2 regions of the Rahnella sp. 2050 genome follow, and region 1 is predicted to be linked to the other one. Evidence: predicted binding sites of a transcription regulator. Region 1 holds the regulator's gene; the other holds the start of a gene.
The links. Region 1 encodes LexA, which represses DNA repair genes until DNA is damaged. Its sites were predicted from a motif close to TNCTGTATGTACATACAGNA; they were not measured.
Positions count from the first base shown of each region.

Region 2: a site for LexA is predicted at 3,976-3,995, ahead of ABIC79_RS04375 (DNA translocase FtsK 4TM domain-containing protein). Genes of this name have one in related genera too.

Region 1 covers NZ_JBEPKE010000002.1:27,098-33,178, reverse strand. Annotated here, with positions in the region: gene dusA (tRNA dihydrouridine(20/20a) synthase DusA) at 1-318, opposite strand, end outside; gene zur (zinc uptake transcriptional repressor Zur) at 581-1,090, shown strand; gene ABIC79_RS07380 (CsbD family protein) at 1,249-1,458, opposite strand; gene dinF (MATE family efflux transporter DinF) at 1,648-3,012, opposite strand; gene lexA (transcriptional repressor LexA) at 3,311-3,919, opposite strand; gene ABIC79_RS07365 (diacylglycerol kinase) at 4,039-4,407, opposite strand; gene plsB (glycerol-3-phosphate 1-O-acyltransferase PlsB) at 4,525-6,081, shown strand, end outside.
Region 2 covers NZ_JBEPKE010000001.1:983,801-989,881, forward strand. Annotated here, with positions in the region: gene lolA (outer membrane lipoprotein periplasmic chaperone LolA) at 1-270, opposite strand, end outside; gene ABIC79_RS04375 (DNA translocase FtsK 4TM domain-containing protein) at 465-3,911, opposite strand; gene lrp (leucine-responsive transcriptional regulator Lrp) at 4,032-4,526, opposite strand; gene trxB (thioredoxin-disulfide reductase) at 5,259-6,081, shown strand, end outside.

The sequences.
Region 1 (6,081 bases):
GCCGTTCTGCACGCGATCTGACGGGCAACCGACGTTGAGGTTAATTTCGTCATAACCACGTTCTTCCGCCCGTTTTGCGCAATGCGCCAGATCAGCCGGATTGCTGCCACCAAGCTGCAAAGACACCGGATGTTCTGCATCGCCAAACCCGAGATAATCCCCTTTGCCGTGAATAATGGCGCCGGTCGTGACCATTTCGGTATACAGCAACGTCTGGCCGGTCATCAGCCGGTGAAAATGGCGGCAGTGGCGATCGGTCCAGTCGAGCATCGGCGCAACGGAAAAACGCTGGGCGGAAAAGGGAGTGGTCTGGGGCATTACGTGTTGAGTTTCTGACATCGGCCTGACATTCGCTGAAGGGGTTCGTGACGCTCCCCCCGCTTCGCGCCAGAGGGAAGGTAATCGCTGATTATACCACAGAACAAAGATTCGGCATCTTGTGCCGCTGAGCAGGCGGATGCCGACGTTGCATCACATCTGAATGGCGCATAATTCGTCGTTTTGGTGCAAGCATGATAAAATCATCGGTGGTCGCATGATGTGGCCTATTCATTCCAATCTGCGCTCAGAGACCGTTGCTATGACCCTGAATAATCCGGAAAAATTACTTTCACAAGCTGAAGAACTTTGCCAGCAGCGCAATGTTCGCCTGACGCCGCAGCGGCTGGAAGTACTGCGCCTGATGACGCAACAACCCGGTGCGATCAGCGCCTATGACTTGCTGGATCTATTGCGCGTAAGCGAACCTCAGGCGAAACCACCGACCGTTTACCGGGCGCTGGATTTTCTGCTGGAACAGGGATTTATTCACCGTGTTGAATCCGCAAACAGCTATGTTCTCTGCCATCATTTTGAAGAGCCGAGCCATACTTCTGCGCTGTTTATCTGCGACCGCTGCGGGTTAGTTACCGAAAAAACCACCGACGGCATTGAAGAGCGTCTGGCAAAACTGTCATTAGAATCCGGATTTGAGCTTCGCCATTCCGTCGTTGAAGCGCATGGCTTATGTGCAGAATGCAAAGTAGTAGAAACCTGCGACAGCCATGACCATTGCGATCACGACCACAGTATTGTGGTGAAAAAACGCTGAATGATCGGGTTTTAAGGTTTTGAAGGTGACTCGTAAGAGGAGGATGTTTTGTACAGAGAAGAGGTTGGGTACATCCGTGTACCCGTATCCTGAAGCGTTCCGGGTAGGAGCAGCTAAATCTCAGGATACGTCACTGGCACGCGAGGGGGAGTCGCGTCTTACCAGTGATATTTGTTTTTGGTTTCCCATTCATTGAGCTCTTTCTCGGCCTGATCTTTTTGATAGCCGTAACGCTCCTGAATTTTACCGACTAACTGATCACGTTTACCTTCAACCACTGTCAGGTCGTCATCAGTCAGTTTGCCCCATTGTTCTTTCACTTTCCCTTTGAACTGCTTCCAGTTACCGTCGGCTTGGTCCTTATTCATAAAATATCTCCTGTTACCTTGGGTTTTATGAACTGCATTTCGTCTTGCAGCTCGTCCTTAACACTTTAAAGGTTAGTAGAGAATCTCGATTAATCCTCCTTAAACAGGGATAAAAACCACTATTAGGATTAATCTAAAGCATGAAATAACGACAAAGCTGCGCTTATTTCTTTGAAAATAGCTGAAAAATCAGTGCGACGGAGACGAAAACCATGTGTCATGCCGCCAGTAACGACGCCATATCCAGCCCAGTGAAATCCCGCGTAACCCGAGGAATACCGTCAGCGCCAGCCACAACGCATGATTGCCCAGCAGCGGTAAAGTGAACAATGTCAGCCCGTACCCCAGCGCCGCCACCAGCATGCTGTTTCGCATATCCCGCCCACGCGTTGCGCCGATAAACATGCCATCAAGCAAATAGCACCAGACAGCCACCAGCGGCAGTATAATTTGCCAGCCAAGATATCGGTCCGCCAGCTCACGCAATTCCGGTAATGATGTCAGCGCATCAATGATCGCCCCACCCGCCAGCGCGTAAATCAGAGCAAAAAACAGCGCAACCAGCCCGGCCTGACGACACGCGGCATGCCAGACATTCAGCAGTTTTTCGCGGTTGCGGGCACCGAATGCCTCACCGGAATGCGCTTCGATAGCATAAGCAAAACCGTCAAGTGCAAACGCGGTAAATGTCAGCAGGTTCATCAACACGGCGTTGACCGCCACAATGTGGCTGCCCAGCCGCGCGCCCAGAACGGTCAGCGATGCAAAGCAAAGCTGCAACAGTAATGAGCGCAGCATGATGTCGCGGTTAAGCCCGAGAAGACGGCGCAAATTACCACGCCACGCGGAGGTGATTTCTGCGCCGGTGATACCGCGTCGTTTCATCACCCGCCAGACGAAATACAGCCCGATGAGTAGCGTGAAATACTCGGAGCTTGCCGTCGCCATGGCTGCGCCACGCACGTTCCAGCCCAGCCCGATCACCAGCCACAGATCCAGAATGATATTCAGCAAATTCCCGGCAATCAGCAAAATCACCGGCCCGCGAACGTACTGAATGCCGAGCAACCACCCGAGGATCACCAGATTCGCCAATGAAGCCGGGGCGCTGAACCAGCGGATTTCGATAAACAGCCTCGCCTGTTCAAGCACGGGCTGGCTGCCGCCGACAATGTGAAACGCCAGCTCCATCAGCGGATGACGGAATACCACAATAATGACGCCCGCCAGTACAGCCAGAAGGAAGGGTTGTACAAAAGCACGCGCCAGAAGCTGATTATCTTTCGCGCCCAGCGCCTGAGCGGTCATGCCGGTGGTACTCATCCGCAGAAACAGTAAGAGCATAAAAAGGAAAGTGGTGATCATCGAACCCACAGCCACGCCGCCGAGATAATCCGGGCTGTCGAGATGACCGATCACTGCGGTATCCACCAGGCCGAGGAGCGGCACCGTGATATTGGAAAAAATCATCGGCAATGCCAGCATCCAGAGCGCTTTATCGGCAGGGCTTAAAAAGGTGTTTTTGAGTGTGTGTCGCAGGGAATGATGTTGCATAGAGAATCTCATGCCGGAGGTTCAGGTTATGCCTGTAAATGACATCGCCCCGAAAGGGGCGATGATGAGAGAAACGCATTTCTCTTTGAATTCACATGGATGCCAGAGGCGGCCGCCATCCATATTCAATTAGTTTTAGTCTTGTCTATCTGACACAGCAATTTCTGACTTAGTCATATCTGACCGAGTAATTCGCGTTATATCAAGGCGGCAACTAAGCGAACGCCGGGAGCATACACAAGTATGTGACCGGGGTTCGCGAAGGCAGCCAACGCAGAGATAGCTCGAAGTACGAAGGTCAGATCCAGTCGCCGTTGCGGATAACACCTACGGCTAAGCCTTCAATGCTGAAATTCTGCTCGCGCAAATCCACCACGATCGGCTGAAACTCGCTGTTCTCAGGCAATAACTGCACCACACTGCCTTGTTTTTTCAGGCGTTTCACGGTGACCTCATCATCAATACGGGCCACCACAACCTGACCATTACGCACGTCTTGCGTTTTATGCACGGCCAGCAGATCGCCGTCAAGGATACCAATATCACGCATCGACATACCGCTGACACGCAGCAGGAAATCGGCGCTCGGCTTAAACATTGCCGGATCGATCTGATAGTGCCCTTCGATATGTTGCTGCGCCAGCAGCGGTTCACCGGCGGCAACGCGGCCAATCAGCGGTAAACCTTCTTCTTCTTCCATCAGCAGACGAATGCCGCGTGATGCACCGGAAACAATCTCAATAACACCTTTACGCGCCAGCGCTTTAAGATGCTCTTCCGCCGCATTGGGAGAACGGAACCCCAGACGTGATGCAATCTCTGCGCGGGTTGGTGGCATACCGGTGGTGGAGATATGATCGCGAATAAGGTCGTAGACCTCTTGTTGTCTGGTCGTTAAAGCTTTCATTCCGCCCCCTGGTTGTTTATACAGTCTTGCTGTGAGTATATACAGCTAAACGGTCAATGAAAACCTAAGATTGAATAAAAACAGGGCATAACGTTGATTCCTGGAATGCAGATTCCAAATCAGAACCATCGCGACCAAAAGATGCTGACCCAGACAAAAATCGCCAATATGATGGTCAGAAGTACGGCAGCAGAGCCGATATCTTTTGCGCGACCAGAAAGCACATGAAACTCAGGCCCGATGCGGTCTATTGCACATTCCACCGCGCTGTTGAGCAACTCCGTGACACAGACCAGCACGACGGATCCCACCAGCAGGATACGTTCAATGGTGCTGACATCAAGCCAGAAAGATAGCAAAATTAACGGGATAGCGACGCTGGCCTCCTGGCGAAATGCCGCTTCGTTTTGCCATGCCGCTTTGAATCCTTTCCAGGAATAGCCGGCCGCTTTATAAATTCGGGTAAATCCGGTGACTTGGTTCGCCATTTCGGGTACTGATCCTTAGAGTGTTTGCAGCATTTTAGCTTTTATATGACCACAGATCTCCACGGATCTTTCTGGTATCCTTGCGGCGAAATTGCTAACAAGAGGCTTCACGTTTTTATGTCAGGTTGGCGTAGACTTTATTACACATTATTGAATTTACCACTCTCATTGCTGGTAAAGAGCAAGGTCATACCTTCAGATCCGGTTACCGAGTTGCATTTAGACCCGACGCGGCCGATTTTGTACGTATTACCTTATAATTCCAAAGCCGATTTGCTGACGTTGCGTGCGCAATGTCTGGCGCAGAATCTGCCTGATCCTCTTATTCCGCTGGAAATTGACGGCACCCTGCTACCAAGCCATGTCTTTATAGCCGAAGGCCCGCGCGTATTCTCTTATTACACGCCGAAGCAGGAATCCGTAAAGCTGTTCCACGACTACCTTGATTTGCACCGCAATAATCCGGATTTAGACATTCAGATGTTGCCGGTGTCGGTAATGTTTGGTCGTGCACCGGGCCGTGAAGGTCAGGACGACACGCCGCATCTGCGCGTGCTGAACGGTATCCAGAAATTTTTCGCTGTGCTGTGGCTGGGGCGGGACAGTTTCGTCCGTTTCTCCAATACCGTTTCCCTGCGTTATATGGCGACGGAACACGGCACAGATAAGACGATTGCTCAAAAACTGGCACGTGTGGCGCGGATGCATTTCTCCCGTCAGCGTCTGGCTGCGGTTGGTCCGCGCCTTCCGGCACGTCAGGATTTGTTCAATAAATTGCTGGCCTCAAAAGCCATTGAGAAAGCGATTGAAGACGAAGCCCGCAGCAAGAAAATTTCCCACGAAAAAGCCCAACAAAACGCCATCGCCCTGATGGAAGAGATTGCCGCTGACTTCTCTTATGAAGCCGTGCGCCTCTCTGACCGTGTGCTGAGCTGGACGTGGAACCGTTTGTACAAAGGCATCAACGTTAATAATGCCGAGCGTGTACGCCAGTTAGCGCTGGACGGTCAGGAAATTGTGTATGTGCCTTGCCACCGCAGCCACATGGACTATCTGCTGCTGTCTTACGTGCTCTATCATCAGGGTCTGGTACCGCCGCATATTGCCGCCGGTATCAACCTGAATTTCTGGCCGGCTGGCCCGATTTTCCGCCGTCTGGGTGCGTTCTTTATTCGTCGAACCTTTAAAGGCAACAAGCTCTATTCGACGGTTTTCCGTGAATATCTGGGCGAACTGTTCAGCCGCGGTTATTCGGTGGAATACTTTGTGGAAGGGGGGCGTTCGCGAACCGGGCGTCTGCTGGAGCCGAAAACGGGCACGCTGGCCATGACCATTCAGGCCATGCTGCGCGGCGGTTCACGCCCGATTACGCTGGTACCGATTTACATCGGTTATGAGCACGTCATGGAAGTGGGTACGTACGCGAAAGAATTACGCGGTGCGACCAAAGAGAAAGAAAGCCTGACACAGATGCTGAACGGGCTGCGCAAGTTGCGTAATCTCGGCCAGGGTTACGTGAACTTCGGTGAGCCGCTGCATCTGACCACTTACCTGAACCAGAACGTGCCAACCTGGCGTGAAGCCATCGACCCGATCGAAGCACAACGTCCAAGCTGGCTGACGCCGACAGTGCAGGATTTGGCAGAACAGATCATGGTGCGCATCAACAATTCA
Region 2 (6,081 bases), on a different contig from region 1:
ATAGAACCATAGGGTTTTACCGTCGGAAACTAAAATGCTCTCATCCGGCGTAGTCATATGCCAGTTAAACAGGTTTGGACGTTTCACCCACAACTGACCTTCGCCCTGCTGAACGGCTGCACCATCATCGCTGGTTACCGTCTGCGTGAAGCTGGCATGGAAAGTATTGAGCTTACCCAGACGAGATTTGAGATCACTGCTGGCATCCGCTAAAACGGAAGCAGAGGTAAATGCGGTCAGTAAACACCCTACCATTAACAATTTTTTCATTCTTATACTTACCTCAGAAATCCATAAACTTCAGACGATGCCTTTTACACAGGCAAAAGACGTATGGTGCGAACTCTATCCGAGGCAGCGCCCCGGCGGTAGCTCATTCATCTGAAAAACAATAGTTTTACGCATCTTTGCACAAGGGTCGCATTCGCGACCCTTCTTAACAAATGCAGGCAAACCGGCTGGGTTTACTCGTGTGACGGTGGTGCCAACACTTCGCGGTTACCGTTATGACCCGGAGTACTGACAATGCCCTGCGCTTCCATTTGCTCAACAATGCGCGCCGCACGGTTGTAACCGATACGGAACTGACGCTGAACACCCGAAATCGACGCACGGCGTTTATCGACTACGAACGCAACCGCCTGATCAAACAGCGCATCGAGCTCTTCATCACCGTCCAGCCCTAAACCGCCACCCTCACCATCTTCACCACCGGAAACAATGCTTTCGATGTATTTTGGACGACCGCGCGCTTTCCAGTCCTGAACCACCGCATGCACTTCCTGATCACGGACAAAAGCACCGTGAACACGCACCGGAATCGAGGAGTTTGGTGCCATATACAGCATGTCCCCCATCCCCAGCAGTGATTCTGCGCCGCCCTGATCCAGAATGGTGCGGGAGTCAATTTTACTCGAAACTGTAAAGGCAATTCGGGTCGGAATGTTGGCTTTAATCAGACCGGTAATAACATCGACAGAAGGACGCTGAGTCGCCAGAACCAGGTGAATACCTGCCGCACGGGCTTTCTGGGCCAGGCGCGCAATCAGCTCTTCAACTTTTTTACCGACGGTCATCATCAGGTCAGCAAACTCATCGACCAGCACCACGATAAACGGTTCTTTCTGCAGATACGGCGGCTCAGCAGCCATGCCATCGCCCGGCTTCCAGAACGGATCAGGAATGGGACGTCCCATCGCCTCCGCTTCCAGAACACGTTCATTGTAACCGGCAAGGTTACGCACACCCAGCGCCGACATCAGTTTATAGCGACGTTCCATTTCACCGACACACCAGCGCAGCGCATTGGCTGCATCTTTCATGTCAGTAACGACTTCGGTCAGCAGATGTGGAATACCTTCATACACCGACAATTCGAGCATTTTCGGGTCGATCATAATGAAGCGCACATCTTCAGGTTTAGACTTGTACAGCATACTCAGAATCATGGCGTTAACGCCGACGGACTTACCGGAACCGGTCGTACCGGCCACCAGCAAGTGAGGCATTTTCGCCAGATCGGCGATAACCGGCTCACCTGAAATATCTTTACCCAGCACAATTGTCAGCGGCGACGTACTTTCTTTAAATTTCGCACAGTCCAGCACTTCGCGCAGATATACCGTCTGGCGCTTCTTGTTTGGTAATTCCAGGCCGACATACGGTTTGCCCGGGATCACTTCCACAACACGCACCGCAACCGCAGACAATGAACGGGCAAGGTCACGCGAAAGGTTAGAAATACGTGCAGCTTTCACGCCCGGCGCCAGATCCAGTTCGAAACGGGTAATCACCGGCCCCGGCAATTTCCCCACGACATCGGCTTTAATGCGGTAATCATTCAGACGCGCTTCGATCAGATTTCCCATCTGTTCCAGCGCGAACTCATCCACAGGCTCAGCTTCAGCCGGCGGTGAGGTCAGCAAATCCAGTGATGGCAGCGGTGTGGTCGGTTTCACCAGCGGCTGTTCATTACGCATAAGGAACGGATGGATCAGGCTATCCATATCAGGCTGCGCCGATGGCGAAGACTGTCGTGGAGCCTCATATTCCTGCGCATGCTGTACGGGCTCAGAAGACGTAGCGCGCTGATAAGGTTGTTGTGCAAACGTTGCAGGCTGCGGTTCTTCTTCCGCTTGTGCCGGCAATGTAAACAGCGGTTCAGAAGGCGTATCGTCCACCAGGTCAGCCATTGGTGAGAAGCTGAATGCATCATGCTGGCTGAGTTTCATGGCCGCAGCGGCAAAATCATCAGCAACAGCCGGTAATTCAGTCTGCTGATTTTGTGAATGATGATGCTGTACCACGCCGCTTAGCGGTTCGACATCCTGCTGATAGCGGGCCTGCTCACGCGCAGCAAACGCATTGCGCAATTCGGCTTCCTGCAAGGCAGTTTCTTCATCAGGTTCATTTTCAGTGACCGCATCGCCATAGCGCTCTTGTTGCTGAGCGGCAAACGCCTGCTGCAATGCTGCTTCCTGTAGCGCTTCTACGTCTGCCTGGATCTGTGGATCGCTATGCGTCGCAGACTGTGCCTGTTCCTGCTGTTCTGCCATACGCTGAGAAGGCAGCTTGATGCCATACGAGGCCAGCTCACGGCGTGTAGGTATACGCACCGGATTAGGACGCGGCAACTCAGGGCCAAAGCCTTTTTTCACCTGTGGATTTTCATCGCTCACAGCACTGAAGGCCGGCATAAAGGTGTTACCAGCGGAAGATGCCGTGGACTGCCCTGCCTGTGCAAGGCCGGTCGCCAGTGCTGCGGTGGCCGCCACGCTGGCCGCCTGAGCGGCATCAGGCACTGCTGAACTGAAATCAAACGGAGAACGGGAATGCTCCACGGCAGTTTGCCAGTTGCCCAGACTTGGACCATCTTCCTCTCTGCGCTCAACTGGTGCTGGTGAAGGCGATTGCTGAACGGGCTGCGGATGGCGCGGAACTGATGTTTCTTCCGGGATCTCGAAATTGTATAACGGCGGAATGGCCGTTGCCGGTGCTGGCTGCGGTGAAATATTAGCAACCGGCGGCTCAGCAGCATAAGGATCCGCTGCCTGTACCGGTTCAGCAACAGCCGCGCTCGCAGCAGGTGCGGTAGCCTCAGAAGATGCCTGCGCTACAGGTTCATTCACCGAAGGCGCAGAGAACAGCACGTCATCTTCATCAGCTTCGGAAGCTTCGGCAGTTGCAGGAGCCGCTGCAGCAGCGACGGCCGGCGCGACTTTAGCAGCCGGTTTTGCGTCATCGTCTTCCAGTAGCGGATCGTCCTCCTCGTCGTAATCATAATCATCGTCACGACGGGACCGGTTGGTCACGATATTTGTTACACCCAGCACGGCACCACCGATCTTTTCGGCGATCGTCAACCAGGACCAGCCGGTAAATAAGGTCAGGCCAGCAGCCCAGACGCATAACAGCACCAGAGTCGCCCCCACATTATTAAAGTAAGGTGTCATCGCGGTACTGAGCAAACTGCCGATTACACCGCCGGAAGCGAAGTAATACAGGTCATCAACGTTGACGGCTGCAAGACCACAAGACGTGACAATGAGCGCCAGCGTGCCAATAAGGCGCAGCGAAAGGGCAAAATAATCGACGAAATCCTGTTTATCCCGCTGACGGAAAGCCGCCCAGCAGAGACACAGAATAATAGGTGGAATAGCGTAACCAAATACGCCAAAGATGAAGAACAGCGTGTCGGCCATCCATGCACCTACACCACCGCCCCAGTTATGAATTGGCCCATGCCAGGCTGTCTGAGACCAGCTTGGATCAGAGGGGTTAAAACTCACCAATGCCGCCATTAAATAAGCAGCAAAAATCGCTACCACAACCAGCAAAGCCTCCAGAAGACGGCGGCCATTGCTCAGTTTTTTCAGGGTAACTTCTTTATCTTCTGTATATTCCTGGCTCAAGAAAGGCTCTCCAGGTTCCTGTGAACTGAGAAAAAGCAACAGCGCCGAGACTCCCCGGCGCCATAGCTGTATAGATACACAGGAGTGTAGCTAAAATGACAAGGTTTTGCACCAGAACAATTACCGGGTCTTAATGACCAGGCGATTTGTCTGTTTCACTTCTTCCATCACCACGTAGGTGCGGGTGTCGTTAACACCTGGCAGACGAAGTAAAGTCTCACCTAACAGCTTACGGTAAGCAGACATATCAGGTACGCGGGTTTTCAACAGGTAGTCGAAGTCCCCTGAAACCAGATGACACTCCTGAATATCTTCGAGTTTTTGTACTGCCGCATTGAACTGTTCAAACACATCCGGGGCGCTGCGATTGAGGGTAATCTCAACAAATACCAGCAACGATGCGTCCAGATAATGCGGGTTGAGCAATGCAGTATAACCATTGATGAAGCCCTGACGTTCAAGACGACGAACGCGCTCCAGACATGGAGTTGGAGATAATCCCACACGTTTGGAAAGCTCGACGTTTGAAATCCGGCCATCCTTTTGCAATTCGTTGAGGATGTTACGGTCAATACGGTCGAGATCTTTTCCCGGACGTTTTTTGTTGTCTACCATTATTATTGTCTCTCTGCTGTCCTTCCCTGCACCTGCCATACCCCAGCCAACTTCAATGTCTAAGGGTTGTCCCAAGCGAAGACCCGATGATTAAGGTTTACGCATCCAAAAGCCGCGTTGATCCCCTGTCAAAAGGAACACGGCCATAAAACGGATACTCAAAAGAAATAACCTTGTGAAATTAATAGATTGAAAACCACCAACCTGATTCACTAAACCCTGCTGCGACATAAAAACCAAAAAGCAATACCAGGACGGGTCCGTAGCAGCCAATTGCATAAATTCAAGTCACAGACAGGCAGTTAATTTCTTCTTCCCCTGATGTTTTCGCAAATGCACAGCGGATTGTCAAAGTAAAAGAAGCAAAATCAGAAGAACGTGCCAGATTGAAAAGCGGACGCCCCCTTTTTAGCTGTCTTTTATCTATGAACAATAACAACGCATCTCACCCATTATTTCGGCCAAATCCCTACAAACAATCCTGAATTGTGGCTAAATTAACGCGTTCTGATGAACAACGTTCACAACGATCGGTCGCCGGAATGCTGGTTTTTCATCCTATCCATCAAACAGTTATCTGCCTCATCAATATTGGCGAAATCCTTTTTACGCGGGTTACGCAGTAAAAACTATCAGACAAATCGTTAACAACATCTGAGTTTACTTTTTTTACTGCGCCGTTTTCCCTACAATCGGTTTATCGCTTGTCGCCATCGCGGAGATGAATTACGCATGAGTACGGTTAAACACAGTAAGTTATTGATCTTGGGTTCCGGTCCGGCGGGTTATACCGCAGCGGTTTATGCTGCGCGTGCAAACCTCAATCCGGTATTAATTACCGGTGTGGAAAAAGGCGGTCAGCTGACCACCACTACCGAAGTGGAAAACTGGCCAGGCGATCCGGAGGGTCTGACCGGTCCGGGCTTAATGGAACGTATGCATGAGCATGCCACCAAATTTAATACTGAGATCATTTTCGACCACATCAACAAAGTCGATTTGCAGAACCGTCCGTTCCGCCTGACCGGTGACAGCGGTGAATACACCTGTGACGCGCTGATCATCGCAACCGGCGCTTCAGCACGTTATATCGGTCTGCCTTCTGAAGAAGCTTTTAAAGGTCGCGGCGTGTCAGCCTGCGCAACCTGTGATGGCTTCTTCTATCGCAACCAGAAAGTCGCGGTTGTCGGCGGTGGCAACACCGCTGTTGAAGAAGCTCTTTATCTGGCCAATATTGCCTCTGAAGTGCATCTGATTCACCGTCGTGACAACTTCCGTGCAGAAAAAATTCTGGTGGATCGTCTGAATGACAAAGTGGCCAGCGGCAATATCGTTCTGCATACCCATAAGACCCTGAATGAAGTGGTCGGCGATCAGATGGGTGTGACAGGCGCGAGCCTGCTCGACGTGCGCACTGATGAGAAATCGCAAGTGGATGTGGCGGGCGTGTTCATTGCTATCGGCCACAGCCCGAATACCGGCATTTTTGAAGGCCAGCTGGAACTGAAAGATGGCTACATCAAAGTGCAGTCCGGCTCTCATGGCAACGCCACCC